One region of the Thauera sedimentorum genome, then DNA from elsewhere that is predicted to be linked to it. Evidence: riboswitches for the same ligand, from Rfam matches in the RefSeq annotation. Region 1 holds a riboswitch; the other holds the start of a gene.

Evidence for each region. Region 1 has a riboswitch for glycine ahead of gcvT (glycine cleavage system aminomethyltransferase GcvT). Riboswitches for the same ligand answer to the same signal wherever they lie in the genome.
Region 2: it holds a riboswitch for glycine, as region 1 does, so the genes downstream of both, IAI53_RS03785 (trimeric intracellular cation channel family protein) here and gcvT (glycine cleavage system aminomethyltransferase GcvT) in region 1, are expected to answer to the same signal.

What each region holds. Positions count from the first base shown of each region.
Region 1 covers NZ_JACTAH010000001.1:1,526,466-1,532,953, reverse strand. Annotated here, with positions in the region: gene gcvP (aminomethyl-transferring glycine dehydrogenase) at 9-2,903, opposite strand; gene gcvH (glycine cleavage system protein GcvH) at 2,985-3,365, opposite strand; gene gcvT (glycine cleavage system aminomethyltransferase GcvT) at 3,426-4,529, opposite strand; glycine riboswitch at 4,695-4,780, opposite strand; gene IAI53_RS18770 (type II secretion system protein N) at 4,943-5,467, shown strand; gene gspD (type II secretion system secretin GspD) at 5,475-6,488, shown strand, end outside.
Region 2 covers NZ_JACTAH010000001.1:838,172-844,659, forward strand. Annotated here, with positions in the region: gene IAI53_RS03760 (extracellular solute-binding protein) at 58-1,302, shown strand; gene ugpQ (glycerophosphodiester phosphodiesterase) at 1,328-2,056, shown strand; gene IAI53_RS03770 (polyprenyl synthetase family protein) at 2,144-3,112, shown strand; tRNA gene IAI53_RS03775 (tRNA-Pro) at 3,150-3,226, shown strand; gene IAI53_RS03780 (hypothetical protein) at 3,534-3,779, opposite strand; glycine riboswitch at 4,107-4,202, shown strand; gene IAI53_RS03785 (trimeric intracellular cation channel family protein) at 4,360-5,028, shown strand; gene IAI53_RS03790 (response regulator) at 5,167-6,488, shown strand, end outside.

The sequences.
Region 1 (6,488 bases):
GGCCTGCTTCAGTCGGCGTACTCCGACATCGGCACGCAGGCGCAGAACAGATTCCGGTCGCCATACACGTCGTCGATGCGTCCCACGCTGGGCCAGAACTTGTTCTCTGCCACCCAGGGCAGCGGGAAGGCGGCTTCCTCGCGGCTGTAGGCGTGGTTCCACTCCGCCGCCGACACCTCGAACTGGGTGTGCGGGGCGTTCTTCAGCGGGTTGTCCTCGGCCGGCAGCTCGCCGCGCTCGATGCGGGCGATTTCTTCGCGGATCGCGACCATCGCGGCGATGAAGCGGTCCAGCTCTGCGAGGTCTTCGGATTCGGTCGGCTCCACCATGATGGTGCCGGGTACCGGGAAGGACATGGTCGGGGCGTGGAAGCCGTAGTCCATCAGGCGCTTGGCGATGTCCACCTCGCTCACCCCGGTGGTGGCCTTGAGCGGGCGGATGTCGAGGATGCACTCGTGCGCCACCCGGCCCTTGCTGCCGGTGTACAGCACCGGGTAGTGCGGCGCGAGCTTCGTCGCCACGTAGTTGGCGTTGAGGATGGCGACTTCGGTGGCGCGCTTGAGGCCTTCGCCGCCCATCATGGCGATGTACATCCACGAGATCGGCAGGATGCTGGCCGAGCCGAACGGTGCGGCGGACACCGCGCCCTGGCCCTTGTTGGCGCGATCCGGCGCGCCGGTGGGTGCGACCACGTGGTCGGCCATGAAGGGCGCGAGGTGCGCCTTGAGGCCGATCGGGCCCATGCCCGGGCCGCCGCCGCCGTGGGGGATGCAGAAGGTCTTGTGCAGGTTCATGTGCGAGACGTCCGCACCGATGGTTGCCGGCGAGGTGAGGCCGACCTGGGCGTTGAGGTTGGCGCCGTCCATGTATACCTGCCCGCCGTGGGCGTGCACCGCGGCGCAGATCTCGCGGATGTTCTCCTCGAACACGCCGTGGGTGGACGGGTAGGTGATCATCAGCGCGGCCAGGCGTTCGCCGTGCAGCGCGGCCTTGGCCTTGAGGTCGTCGAGGTCGACGTTGCCGTTGTCGTCGCAATTGACCACCACCACGTCCATGCCGCACATCTGCGCGGTGGCCGGGTTGGTGCCGTGGGCGCTCTTGGGGATCAGGCAGACCTCGCGCTGGTGCTCGCCGCGCGAGGCGTGGTAGCGCTGGATGGCCACCAGGCCGGCGTACTCGCCCTGCGCGCCGGAGTTGGGCTGCATGCTGATGGCGTCGAAGCCGGTGACCGCCTTGAGGTAGTCGGTCAGCCCGTCGATCATCTCGATGTAGCCCTGGGCCTGCTCGCGCGGCGCGAAGGGGTGCAGGTTGGCGAATGCCGGCCAGGTCACCGGGATCATCTCGCTGGTGGCGTTGAGCTTCATGGTGCAGCTGCCCAGCGAGATCATCGAATGGTCGAGCGCGAGGTCGCGGTTCTGCAGCTTCTTCAGATAGCGCAGCATCTCGTGCTCGGTGTGGTGGGTGTTGAACACCGGGTGGGCGAGCACCGCGTCGCCGCGCAGCAGGCCGGCCGGCAGGGCGCCGCCCGCGGCGATTACGGCACCATCCAGCGCGGCCAGATCGCTGCCGGCGCCGAACAGGGCGAGCAGCGCGGCGACGTCGTCCGCGGTGGTGGTCTCGTCCATCGCCACGCCGACCGCGTCGTCCGCCGCGCGGCGCAGGTTGAAGCCGGCGGCCTCGGCGGCGGCCAGCAGTTGTGCGGTACGCGCGCCGGTGTGCACCAGCACCGTGTCGAAGAACTGCCCGGTGAGCACCTTGATGCCGGCCTGGCGCAGGCCTTCGGCGAAGATCGCCGCCAGGCGGTGGATGCGCGCGGCGATCGTCTTCAGGCCCTGCGGGCCGTGATAGACCGCGTAGAAACCCGCCATGTTGGCCAGCAGCACCTGGGAGGTGCAGATGTTGGAGTTGGCCTTCTCGCGGCGGATGTGCTGCTCGCGGGTCTGCAGCGTCATGCGCAGCGCGGTCTTGCCGTGGCGGTCCTTGGAGACGCCGATGATGCGGCCCGGCATGGCGCGCACGTAGTGCTCGCGCGTGGCGAAGAAGGCGGCGTGCGGGCCACCGAAGCCCATCGGCACGCCAAAGCGCTGGGCCGAGCCGAGCGCGATGTCCGCGCCCATCTCGCCGGGCGATTTGAGCAGCAGCAGGGCCATCAGGTCGCAGGCCACCGCGCTGATCGCGCCCTTGGCCTTCAGCGCGGCGAGCGGGGCGGCGAGGTCGCGCACCTCGCCATTCACGTCCGGGTATTGCAGCAGTGCGCCGAACACGTCATGGCTGGCGGCTTCGGCCGCCGGCCCCAGGATCAGCTCGAAGCCGAAGTAGTGCGCGCGGGTGCGGACCACGTCGAGCGTCTGCGGGAAGCAGGCCTCATCGACGAAGTAGGCGTTGGACTTGGCCTTGGACACGCGGCGCGCCATCGCCATGGCTTCGGCGGCGGCGGTGGCTTCGTCCAGCAGCGAGGCGTTGGCCAGTTCCAGGCCGGTGAGGTCGATCACCATCTGCTGGAAGTTGAGCAGGGCTTCCAGGCGGCCCTGGGCGATCTCGGCCTGGTAGGGCGTGTAGGCGGTGTACCAGCCCGGGTTCTCCATGACGTTGCGCAGGATCACCGCCGGGGTGTGGGTGCCGTAGTAGCCCAGGCCGATGAAGGACTTCTTCACCACGTTCTTCGCCGCGATGGCGGCCAGCGCGGCAAGCGCCTCGTGTTCCGGGCGGCTGCCGGCCAGCGGCAGCGGCTTTTCCAGACGGATCGCCGCGGGCACGGTCTGGTCGATCAGCGCGTCCAGGCTGGGGGCGCCAAGCGCGGCCAGCATGGTGGCGATCTCGGCCGGGCTGGGGCCGATGTGGCGTTCAAGGAAGGCGTCGCGCTGTTCGAGGCGGGCGAGCGGGGCGGTGAGGAGTTCCTGCATGGTCGTGGTCCGGGCCGTGGGGTCGGGAAAAGGTGTGACGCCGCCCGCAGGCGGCGTCGGTCGGGCGTCAGGCGTCGGCGCTCAGGCGATCGCGTCGGCGTAGCCGGCGGCGTCGAGCAGGCCACCGAGGTCGGCGCCGGCGGCCGGGCGCAGCTTGAACAGCCAGTTGCCGTAGGCGTCGGCGTTCACGCTCTCGGGCGCATCCACCGCGGCCTGGTTGGACTCGACGATCTCGCCGGCGACCGGGGCGTAGATGTCGGAGGCGGCCTTGACCGATTCGATCACCGCGCAGGCCTCACCGGCAGCGACGGTACGGCCGGCTTCCGGCAGTTCCAGGAAGACCACGTCGCCCAGCGCTTCCTGGGCATGGTCGGTGACGCCGATGGTCAGCGTGCCGTCGGCTTCGACGCGGATCCATTCGTGGGACGAGGTGTACTTGAGGTCGGCGGGAATGTTGCTCATGAGGGGCTCCGGTTCGTGTAAGTGGGCGATCGGGTGTAAAGGGAATTCCGCGGGCGGCGCTCAGACCAGCGCCTTGCCGTTGCGCACGAAGGGCAGTTTCACGGTGCGGGCGGCCAGCGCCTTGCCGCGCACCTCGACCTGCACCTCTTCGCCGGGCTCGGTGCCGGCCGGCAGGCGGGCGAAGGCGATGGATTTCTCCAGCGTGGGCGAGAAGCTGCCGCTGGTGGTCTCGCCCTCGCCGCGGGCGGTGGCGACCTTCATGTGGGCGCGCAGCACGCCGCGGTCTTCCAGGATCAGGCCGAGGAAGGCCTTGCGCTCGCCGTGGGCCTCCAGGGCTGCCCGGCCGACGAAGTCGCGCGTTTCGTCGCGCAGGTCTATGGTCCACGCCAGTCCGGCATCCAGCGGGCAGACGGTTTCGTCCATGTCCTGGCCGTAGAGGTTCATGCCCGCCTCCAGGCGCAGGGTGTCGCGCGCGCCCAGGCCGCAGGGGCGCACCCCGGCGGCGGCCAGCGCATCCCACAGGGCGACGGCGCGTCCGGCCGGGACTGCGACTTCGAAACCGTCTTCGCCGGTGTAGCCGGTGCGGCCGACGAAGAGGTCGCCCAGGCGCACTGCGGAGAAGGGGGCGGGAATGCCGTTGGCGGTGTTGAGTTCGGGAATCGCCTGCGCGGCGCGCGCCAGCGCGTTGGGGCCCTGCACTGCGATCATGGCCAGGTCGCGGCGGGCGTCCAGGGTGACGTTGGCGCCGGTGGCGGCGATGCGCTTGCGCATCCAGGCCACGTCCTTGTCCGCGGTGCCGGCATTGACCACGACGCGATACTCGGCCTCCGACATGCGGTAGACGATGAGGTCGTCGATGACGCCGCCGGTCTCATCGAGCATGCAGCTGTAGAGCGCCTTGCCAGGCGTCTTCAGGCGCGCCACGTCATTGGCCAGCAGGCCGCGCAGGAAATCGGTGGCCCCGGCGCCTGTCAGGTCCAGGCCGAGCATGTGGGAAACGTCGAACATGCCGGCGTCGCGGCGCACCGCGTGGTGTTCCTCGATCTGCGAGCCGTAGTTGACCGGCATGTCCCAGCCGGCGAAGTCCACCATGCGGGCGCCGGCGGCGAGGTGGGCGGGATACAGCGCGGTGCGCTTGGCGGGGGTGGTCTGGGCGTTGCTCATCGGTGGGGCTCCGGCAGGTGGACGAAAAATGGGGCGAGACCGGCCGCCTGGCCTGCATCGCCCCATCTGTCCCTTGTACCTGAGAGATTCCGGCGGATGGCGCCGGGTGCCCCTTCGGTGGATGCGCCGGCGCAGCTTGCGCCCGCATCGCTCTCCAGACTTGAATTGCCGTGCGCGGTCCTTTTGCCTGAGCGGTTCCGGGGGGTTACGCCTTCGGCGACTCAAAGGGAGTTCTCTCCCGCGCGACGGGCGGACGATAGCATTCCGACTGCGGCTGCTGCAAGGCCGAGGACGATGGAATCGTCGAAGATGGCAGCGCAGCCTGCTGGGCAGGAGCGGTTTTTGTTGTCGGCTGCGACGAGGTTCAGTAGTACCATGCGCACTTTGCATTGCGCCGCGCCCCGATCCGCTGGATGAAGATGCGTCGATTGACCGAACAGTCTGCAAGGTTTCTGCCGCTGCTTGCGTGGGGGCTTTCGCTGCTGCTTCTCGTTGCTGTTTGTGCCGAGTTGCTTGTCCGTTACCTGACCCCCGAGCCGCTCGTCGCGCTGCCGGACAGCCTGACGGATCCGCGAATCGCAGCGCAGAGATTGGCGGATGCAGAACCTATGCGCTCGGTGGCCGGTTCTGCGGTACCCGTCGCGCAAGCGGGGGGAGGCTTTGCGGGTTTGCAGCTGGTCGGTGTCGCCACCGGCTTTGCCGGTGGTACTGCGTTCGCCTTGATACAGCAGCGCGGCGACGCTGCGCGACCCTTCCTGGTCGGTGACCGACTGCCTTCCGGTCTGGAGGTCCTCGCCATCCATGCGGATCGGGTTGAACTGGGAAACGGCGGAACGAGCGAGGCTCTCATGTTGAGCAGGCACCCCGCCGGCACACCTGTAACCTCGATTTCACATTCGGCGGGTTACGCTCCCGCCGTTTCAGCTAGTCCGAGATAACGTGCGAATGAAGCTTGACCTGTGGATGAGGCGTGTCCTGCTTTGCGGCGCGTGTGCGGTGATCCTGCCCGCGATGGCAACGGAAGACAAGGATGTATCGCTCAATTTCGTCAATGCTGACATTCACGCCGTCATCGATGCGATAGGGCGGATCACCGGCACCAATTTCCTGGTCGATCCACGCGTAAAAGGTACGCTCAATATCGTCACCAACACGCCCGTGAGCCGTGACCTGTCGTACCAGATCCTTCTGTCTGCCCTGAGAATGCAGGGAATAGCGGCGGTAGAAGGGGGTGGCATCGTCAAGATCGTGCCCGAGGCGGACGCGAAACTGCACGGCGTGCCGGTCAGTTCGGGGCGAACGGTCGACGGTGGCGACAGACTCGTGACGCAGGTTTTTCCCATGCAGCACGAATCGGCCGCCCAGATGCTGACGGTCGTGCGTCCGCTGGTGTCGCCCAACAATACGGTGACCGCCTTTCCAGCAAACAACGTGCTGGTGGTGACCGACTATGCGGAAAACATAAACCGCATTGCGCGCATCATCGAATCGGTGGATGTGCCCCAGGGTGATGTTGCGGTCATTGAGTTGAAGCATGCCATTGCAGTGGACCTTGCGACGACCGTTGGCAAGTTGCTGAACGCCGGCAACACGCCTGCGAACGGTGCTCCGGGAGACGCCGCGTTGCGTGTGCAGGTCCTGCCGGAGCCGAGAACCAACAGCTTGCTCGTCCGCTCCGAGAATCCGGCGCGGCTGCGAGCAGTGCGGCAACTGGTCGCGTCGCTGGACAAGCCGGGTGCTGGCGGAAACATCCATGTCGTCTACCTCCGTAACGCCGAGGCGATCAAGGTTGCGGAGACCCTGAACGGCGCGTTGTCGCAGGATGGCGCGACATCCGTGGGCAATACCCATAGCGCCAAGGCTCCGCTCGGAAGCCAGACCGACGAAGTCTCGTCCACGTCCTCGTCTTCCTCGCGATTGTCGACAGATCAAGCGGTGAGCGTGGATGGTGGTAGTGGG
Region 2 (6,488 bases), 690 kb from region 1:
ATGAAGTTCTCCAACAAGCCTGTGCGATGGGCCGGACGCGCGTGCGCCCTGCTGTGCATGCTTCTACCGGCAGCCCCGTCTCTTGCGCAACCGCTGGCCGCGCGTGCGAGCACGGTCCAGGACGCGCAGGAGATCGAACTGGCGCACCGCTTCGATCTTGCCAGAACGGAGGCCCTGCAGGCCCTGGTCGACCGCTTCAACGCGGGCAGCAAGGACTACCGGATCGTATTGACGCGGCGTGACTGGCAGCAGGAGGCCTTGCCGCACCTGATGGTGCTCGAAGGCGAGGAAGAGGAACGCTTCCTTGCCGGCAAACCGCGCTACCGCCCGCTGCACGAGCTGATGCGGGCGGCTGGCGTACCGCTCAAGAGCGGCCGCCCGCCGGTGACGATGACGCGCAAGCCGGTCGACGGGCAGGGGCGCTTGCAGGCATTGCCGGTGGGGCTGACCACCCCGGTGCTGTACGTGAATCGTGAAGCCTTCCGCCGTGCCGGGCTGGACCCGGCGGTGCCGATCAACACCTGGCAGGACCTGCAGAACGCGCTCGGCCAGTTGTTCGACACCGGCCATGCCTGCCCCTACACGGTGTCGGAGCCCGGCCGCGTCATGGTGGAGAACCTCAGCGCCTGGCACAACGTGCCGGTCACCGCGCGCCGCGGCCGCACCGACGCGCCCGCCTTCAACGGCATGGTGCAGATCAAGCACGTGGCGATGATGGCCAGCTGGTACCGCGCCCGCTACCTGCACATCTTCGGTCGCGGCCCCGAGGCCGAGCGGCGTTTCGCCAGCGGCGAATGCGCGGTGATCGCCGCGCCTTCGGCCAGCTGGGCGGCCTTCCGCCGGCAGACCGGGCTGGACGTGGGCGTGCTGCGCCTGCCGTTCTACGACGATTTCCCCGGCGCACCGCAGAACACCCTGGCCGACGGCGCCTCGCTCTGGGTGGCAGTGGGCAAGAAGCCGGCCGAGTATCGTGCGATGGCCCGCTTCATCGACTACTGGCTCAAGCCCGAGAACCAGCTTGCCTGGCAGCGGGACGCGGGCTTCCTGCCGCTCAACAGCGCGGGGCTGCCCGCCGGTGCGAGCGAACTTGCCGGAGCCGATCTGGACAATCTGCGGGTTGCCGTGGGTCAGCTCAACAACAAACCCGCCACGCAGGAGTCGTCGGCATCCGCGCTCGTCGGTCGCGACGGTGTGCGCCGCATCCTCGATGAGGAACTCGACGCGGTGTGGGCCGACCTGAAGCCCGCGAAGGAAGCGCTGGATACGGCGGTCATGCGCCTGGGCGCGCCCCCGGTCCGCTGAGCGCGCCCCTGCAATGACATCGGCGGTGTGGCCCTGGCCGCGCGTCCTTGCCCACCGCTGCGGCGGCGCGCTGGCACCCGAGAACACCCTGGCGGGCCTGGCGGCCGCGGCACGCAGCGGCTGCCGTGGCGTCGAGTTCGACGTCATGCTCGCCGCCGACCACGTGCCCGTACTGATCCACGACGAAACCCTGGAGCGCACCACCAACGGGCGCGGACGGGTGGCCGACACTCCATGGGGCGCGTTGAGTCGCCTGGATGCGGGCGGCTGGTTCGACGAGCGCTTCGCCGGCGAGCCCTTGCCCAGCCTGCAGGACGCCGCCGCGCGCTGTATCGAGCTGGGACTGGCCGTGAACCTGGAGATCAAGCCGGCAGCCGGGTTCGAGACGGAGACCGGACAGGTCGCCGCCCGGGTGGCGGTTGCCTGCTGGCGCGATGCCGCGCTGCCGCCATTGCTGTCGTCCTTCTCCGAATCCGCCCTGCTCGCCGCCGCCGGCGAGGCGCCCCGGCTCCCGCGTGGCCTGCTGGTCGAGCAGGTGCCCGAGGACTGGCGGGCTCGTTGCCAGCGGGTGGGGGCTGTCGCCCTGCACGCCCATCACGATGCCCTCGATGCCGGCATCGTCGCCGACGTGCGTGCGGCCGGCCTGTGGCTGGCCTGCTACACGGTGAATGATCCCGCGCACGCGGCCGAGCTTTTCGCCTGGGGCGTGGACTGCGTGATCACCGATCATCCCGACCGGGTAGGCGTGCGCTGAGCCGTCGGCGAAGGGTTTCCCCCTTCGTCTTGACGCCGCGCCAGCCGGCCTCCTACCATCCCGCTTTTTCCCGTGAGCGCGTCCGCCTTGTCCATCCAGCAGCTCTTCGCCCCGATCGCAGCCGACATGCAGGCGGTCGACGCGGTGATCCGCCAGCGTCTCCATTCGGACGTGGTGCTGATCCGCCAGGTGGCGGAATACATCATTCACAGCGGCGGCAAGCGCCTGCGCCCAGCGCTGGTGCTGTACACCGCCGGCGCCATGGGCTACCGCGGCACGCATCACCATGAACTGGCCGCGGTGGTGGAGTTCATCCACACCGCCACGCTGCTGCACGACGACGTCGTCGACGAGTCCGAACTGCGCCGCGGCAACAAGACCGCCAACGCCATGTTCGGCAACGCCGCCTCGGTGCTGGTGGGCGATTTCCTCTATTCGCGCGCCTTCCAGATGATGGTCGGGGTCAACGACATGCGCGTCATGCAGGTGCTGGCCGACGCCACCAACGTCATCGCGGAAGGCGAGGTGCTGCAGCTGCTCAACTGCCACGACGCCGATGTCGGCATCGACGGCTACCTGCGCGTGATCCGCTACAAGACCGCCAAGCTGTTCGAGGCCGCCACCCGCCTGGGCGGCATCCTCGGCGGCGCCTCGCCGGAGCTGGAGGAGCGCCTGGCCGCCTTCGGCATGCACCTGGGCACCGCCTTCCAGATCATCGACGACGTGCTCGACTACTCCTCGGACGAAGCTGCAACCGGCAAGCACCTCGGCGACGACCTCGCCGAAGGCAAGCCCACCCTGCCGCTGATCCACGTCATGCAGCAGGGCAGTGCGGAGCAGGCCGCGGTGGTGCGCAAGGCCATCGAGACCGGCGGCCGGGACGACTTCGAAGCCGTGCTCGCCGCCATCCATGCCACCGGCGCACTCGAAGAGAGCCGCCGCCACGCACGTGCCGAGGCGCAGCTGGCCATCGATGCCCTCGATGCATTGCCCCCTTCCATTTTCAAGGATGCGCTGCTACAATTATCGGACTTTGCAGTTGCGCGAAATCACTGATATATTAGTGGGCTTCGCAAGGCAGTGAAAAAAGTGTCGGGGAATAGCTCAGCCTGGTAGAGCACTGCGTTCGGGACGCAGGGGCCGGAGGTTCGAATCCTCTTTCCCCGACCAAAAATTCCCGAGGAAAAACCGCCGGTTACGGCGGTTTTTTCGTTTACGGCGCGAAGTGCAAAGACGGTTGAATTTTTGCAGACTGGTGTCCCAGCTGTCCCAAGCTTGTCCCACGTCGACGGCGCCCGACTGGCGTGGACGAAACTCCTTGTCCGGGAGACTCCTCGTACCCGGACGCCGGGCGTCCGAGGAGGCCGATCAACGGGGCGTGCCCAGTTCGTGGGTGCTGCGTCCCGGGAAGTGGCGCAACGCTTCCACGCTGCGTAGGCGAAAACGCAGCTGTACTGATGCGGTATTCAGCCCCAGCTCAAGAGTTCTTCTCTTGCCTCTCGGCGTCAGCCTTTTCCTTGGCGGCTTGAGCATCCTTTTCCATCTTCCGTTTGGCAAAAAAGATCGCCACATTTCCAACCACGATCAGCAGGCCACCCACCAGAACGATATGCAGCAACGAAGCCCGATTGTCTGAAGCCGCACTCGTCGCTTCCGCCGCCAAGGCCATTCCGTTCGGAAGACCAACGCAAAGCGTGGTCAGCAATGCCGCCATGTGCTTCATGTGATATCTCATCTCTCGATCCCGATAGTGCCCGCGCATGCGGCATCCCGACTGACGGATTCTGTAGCCTCGTCCGCATTGTACTGAATCGCCTTGTGACGGCCCAAAAAGGCCGCCGCGTACTTTTCCAGGCATTCCGGGTGAAGTACGCCTGCATCGACGCCCACTCCATGCAGTACCCGGTGCATCGCCCGTGTTCAGTACGGGCGGTTCATCTGCGTGCTTACTACGCGCAGAAGCAGTAGGGCACGGCGTGAGGGTATCGACCGTCGGTAGGACTCTTGCGGTTTTCGCGCATTGACAGCGCTCGTGCCGTCTCAAGATAATCGAACTACTGCGGGAGAGAGGGTTGCCGGATCTCCGGGCCCCGCCGAAGGCGCAAACTCCCATGATCGCTCAGGCATACCGAACCGCAGGAATCATTTGCCGGCTGGAGAGCGGTTGCGGGCCAGATGGGGCCCGGCAACCCACCGAAGGGGCAGGTCCGCGCAGGGCCGAAACTCTCAGGTAAAAGGACAGGGGGAGAGGCGTTGCGAATGCTCCGATGAGGGGCTTTCGCCTATCGACGGAGCCTCTCCCGATGTCGCACAGCATCGCCCAGTTCTTCCAGTCCTTCTCCCTTCCGCAGCTCGACCTGCTGCTGCTCGTCTATCTGATCGCCATCAGCACCGAGGCCATGTCCGGCGCATTGGCCGCGGGGCGGCGCAACATGGACATCTTCGGCGTGGCGGTGATTGCCTTCGTCACCGCGCTGGGCGGCGGGACCATCCGCGACGTGGTGCTCGGCAACTACCCGATCGGCTGGACCCAGCATCCGGAGTACGTGTACCTGGTCATACTCGCCGGCCTGGCCACCACGGTGCTTGCCCGCTTCATGCACCACATGAAGCGCAGCTTCCTGATGCTGGATGCGATGGGGCTGGTGGCCTTCTCGCTGATCGGCTGCGACGTGGCATTGCGCTTCGACTACCCGGTGGTGGTGGTGATCATGGCCGGCATGCTCACCGGGATCAGCGGCGGCATCCTGCGCGACGTGCTGTGCAACCAGGTGCCGGTGGTGTTCCGCCGCGAGCTGTATGCCAGCGTGTCGCTCTTCGTCTGCGTGCTTTTCCTGGGCCTGCGATCGGCGGGCGTGGATGACGGGCTCAACATGCTGAGTTGCTTCGTCCTGGGCTTCGGTTTCCGCATGCTGGCGCTGCGCCAGAGCTGGCGACTGCCGACGTTCTCCTATCAGCAGCGCTGGGAGTAGGCGCGGCCGGCGCGCCTTTCACCGACCGGGTGTATCCAGTCGAATCGCCGCAAACTGCGGTGCCCGATGTGGGCGTATGATTCAGCCGTGTATCCCCCAGGCATGATAATGGTGCCTGACATCCGGATTGGGCGGCGCATGAACGGACATCGAGGTTTCCTGGCGGCACTGGTTCTGGCCGGGCTGCTGATTGCCGCGGGTTGCGGCAGCGACAGCCCGGCTGGGCGCCGTACCGTGAACATCGGCCTCTACCAGAACGCTCCCAAGGTATATACCGCTGCAAACGGCAAGCCGGCCGGGCTGTTCGTGGAGCTGATCGAGGCGGTGGCAAAGGCCGAAGGCTGGACGCTGAACCACGTGCCCTGCGAATGGGCCGACTGCCTGCGCCGCCTGGAAGCGGGCGAGCTGGACCTGATGCCGGACGTGGCCTTCTCATCCGAACGCACCCGGCGCTTCGACTTCCACCAGGTATCGGTGGCCAACAGCTGGTCACAGGTCTACGCGCATCCCGGCCGGGTGATCCAGGACCTGGAGGATCTCGCCGGCATGCGGGTGGCCATCCTCGACGGCGGCATCCAGCAGTCCTTCCTGGCCCAGCTGGCGGCCGGCAGCGGTGTGGCCTATCAGGCCGTGCCGGTGAAGTCGCTCGACGAGGGTTATCGCGCGGTCGTCGAGGGGCGGGCTGACGCGGTGGTCACCAACAGCTTCTTTGCCGCGCGCAACGGCAACCAGTACCGGCTGGCGGAGACACCCATCGTCTTCCTGCCGTCCACACTGTATTTTGCCGCGCCCAAGGGGCGCAGCCTGGACCTGCTGGCGCGTATCGACCTGCATCTGAACGAATGGCGGGGTGACGCGGACTCCATTTACTTCGACGCCCTGCGCCGCACCATGGCCGCACCGCCGGAGGTGCGGATGCCGCACTGGGTGAAGTGGTCGCTGATCGGCGCCGGCGCGGGCCTGCTGCTGCTGATCAGCGTCAGCCTGCTGCTGCGCTGGCAGGTGGCGCAGCGCACCCGCGACCTGCTCGCCACCACCCGCGAACTGGAGATCGAGCGGGCCAGCCTGGAGCATCAGGTGGCCGCGCGCACCGCCGAACTGCTGGCGGCCAAGGAAGAGGCCGAGCACCTGTCGCGGGTGAAGAGCGACTTCCTGGCCAACATGAGCCACGAGATCCGCACGCCGATGAACGCCATCCTCGGCATGCTCTACCTGGCGCTCAAGGGCGAACTGTCGTCCCCCCTGCGCAACCAGCTCACCAAGGCGCAGGGCGCGGCGCATTCGCTGCTCGGCATCATCAACGACATCCTGGACATTTCCAAGATCGAGGCCGGCAAGCTGGAGATCGAGCATATCGAGTTCGGTCTGGAGGCGGTGCTCGAGCAGTTGTCCGATGCGGTGGCCTTCCAGGCCGAGCACAAGGGCATCGAATTCCTCATCCGCTATGACCCGAAGATTCC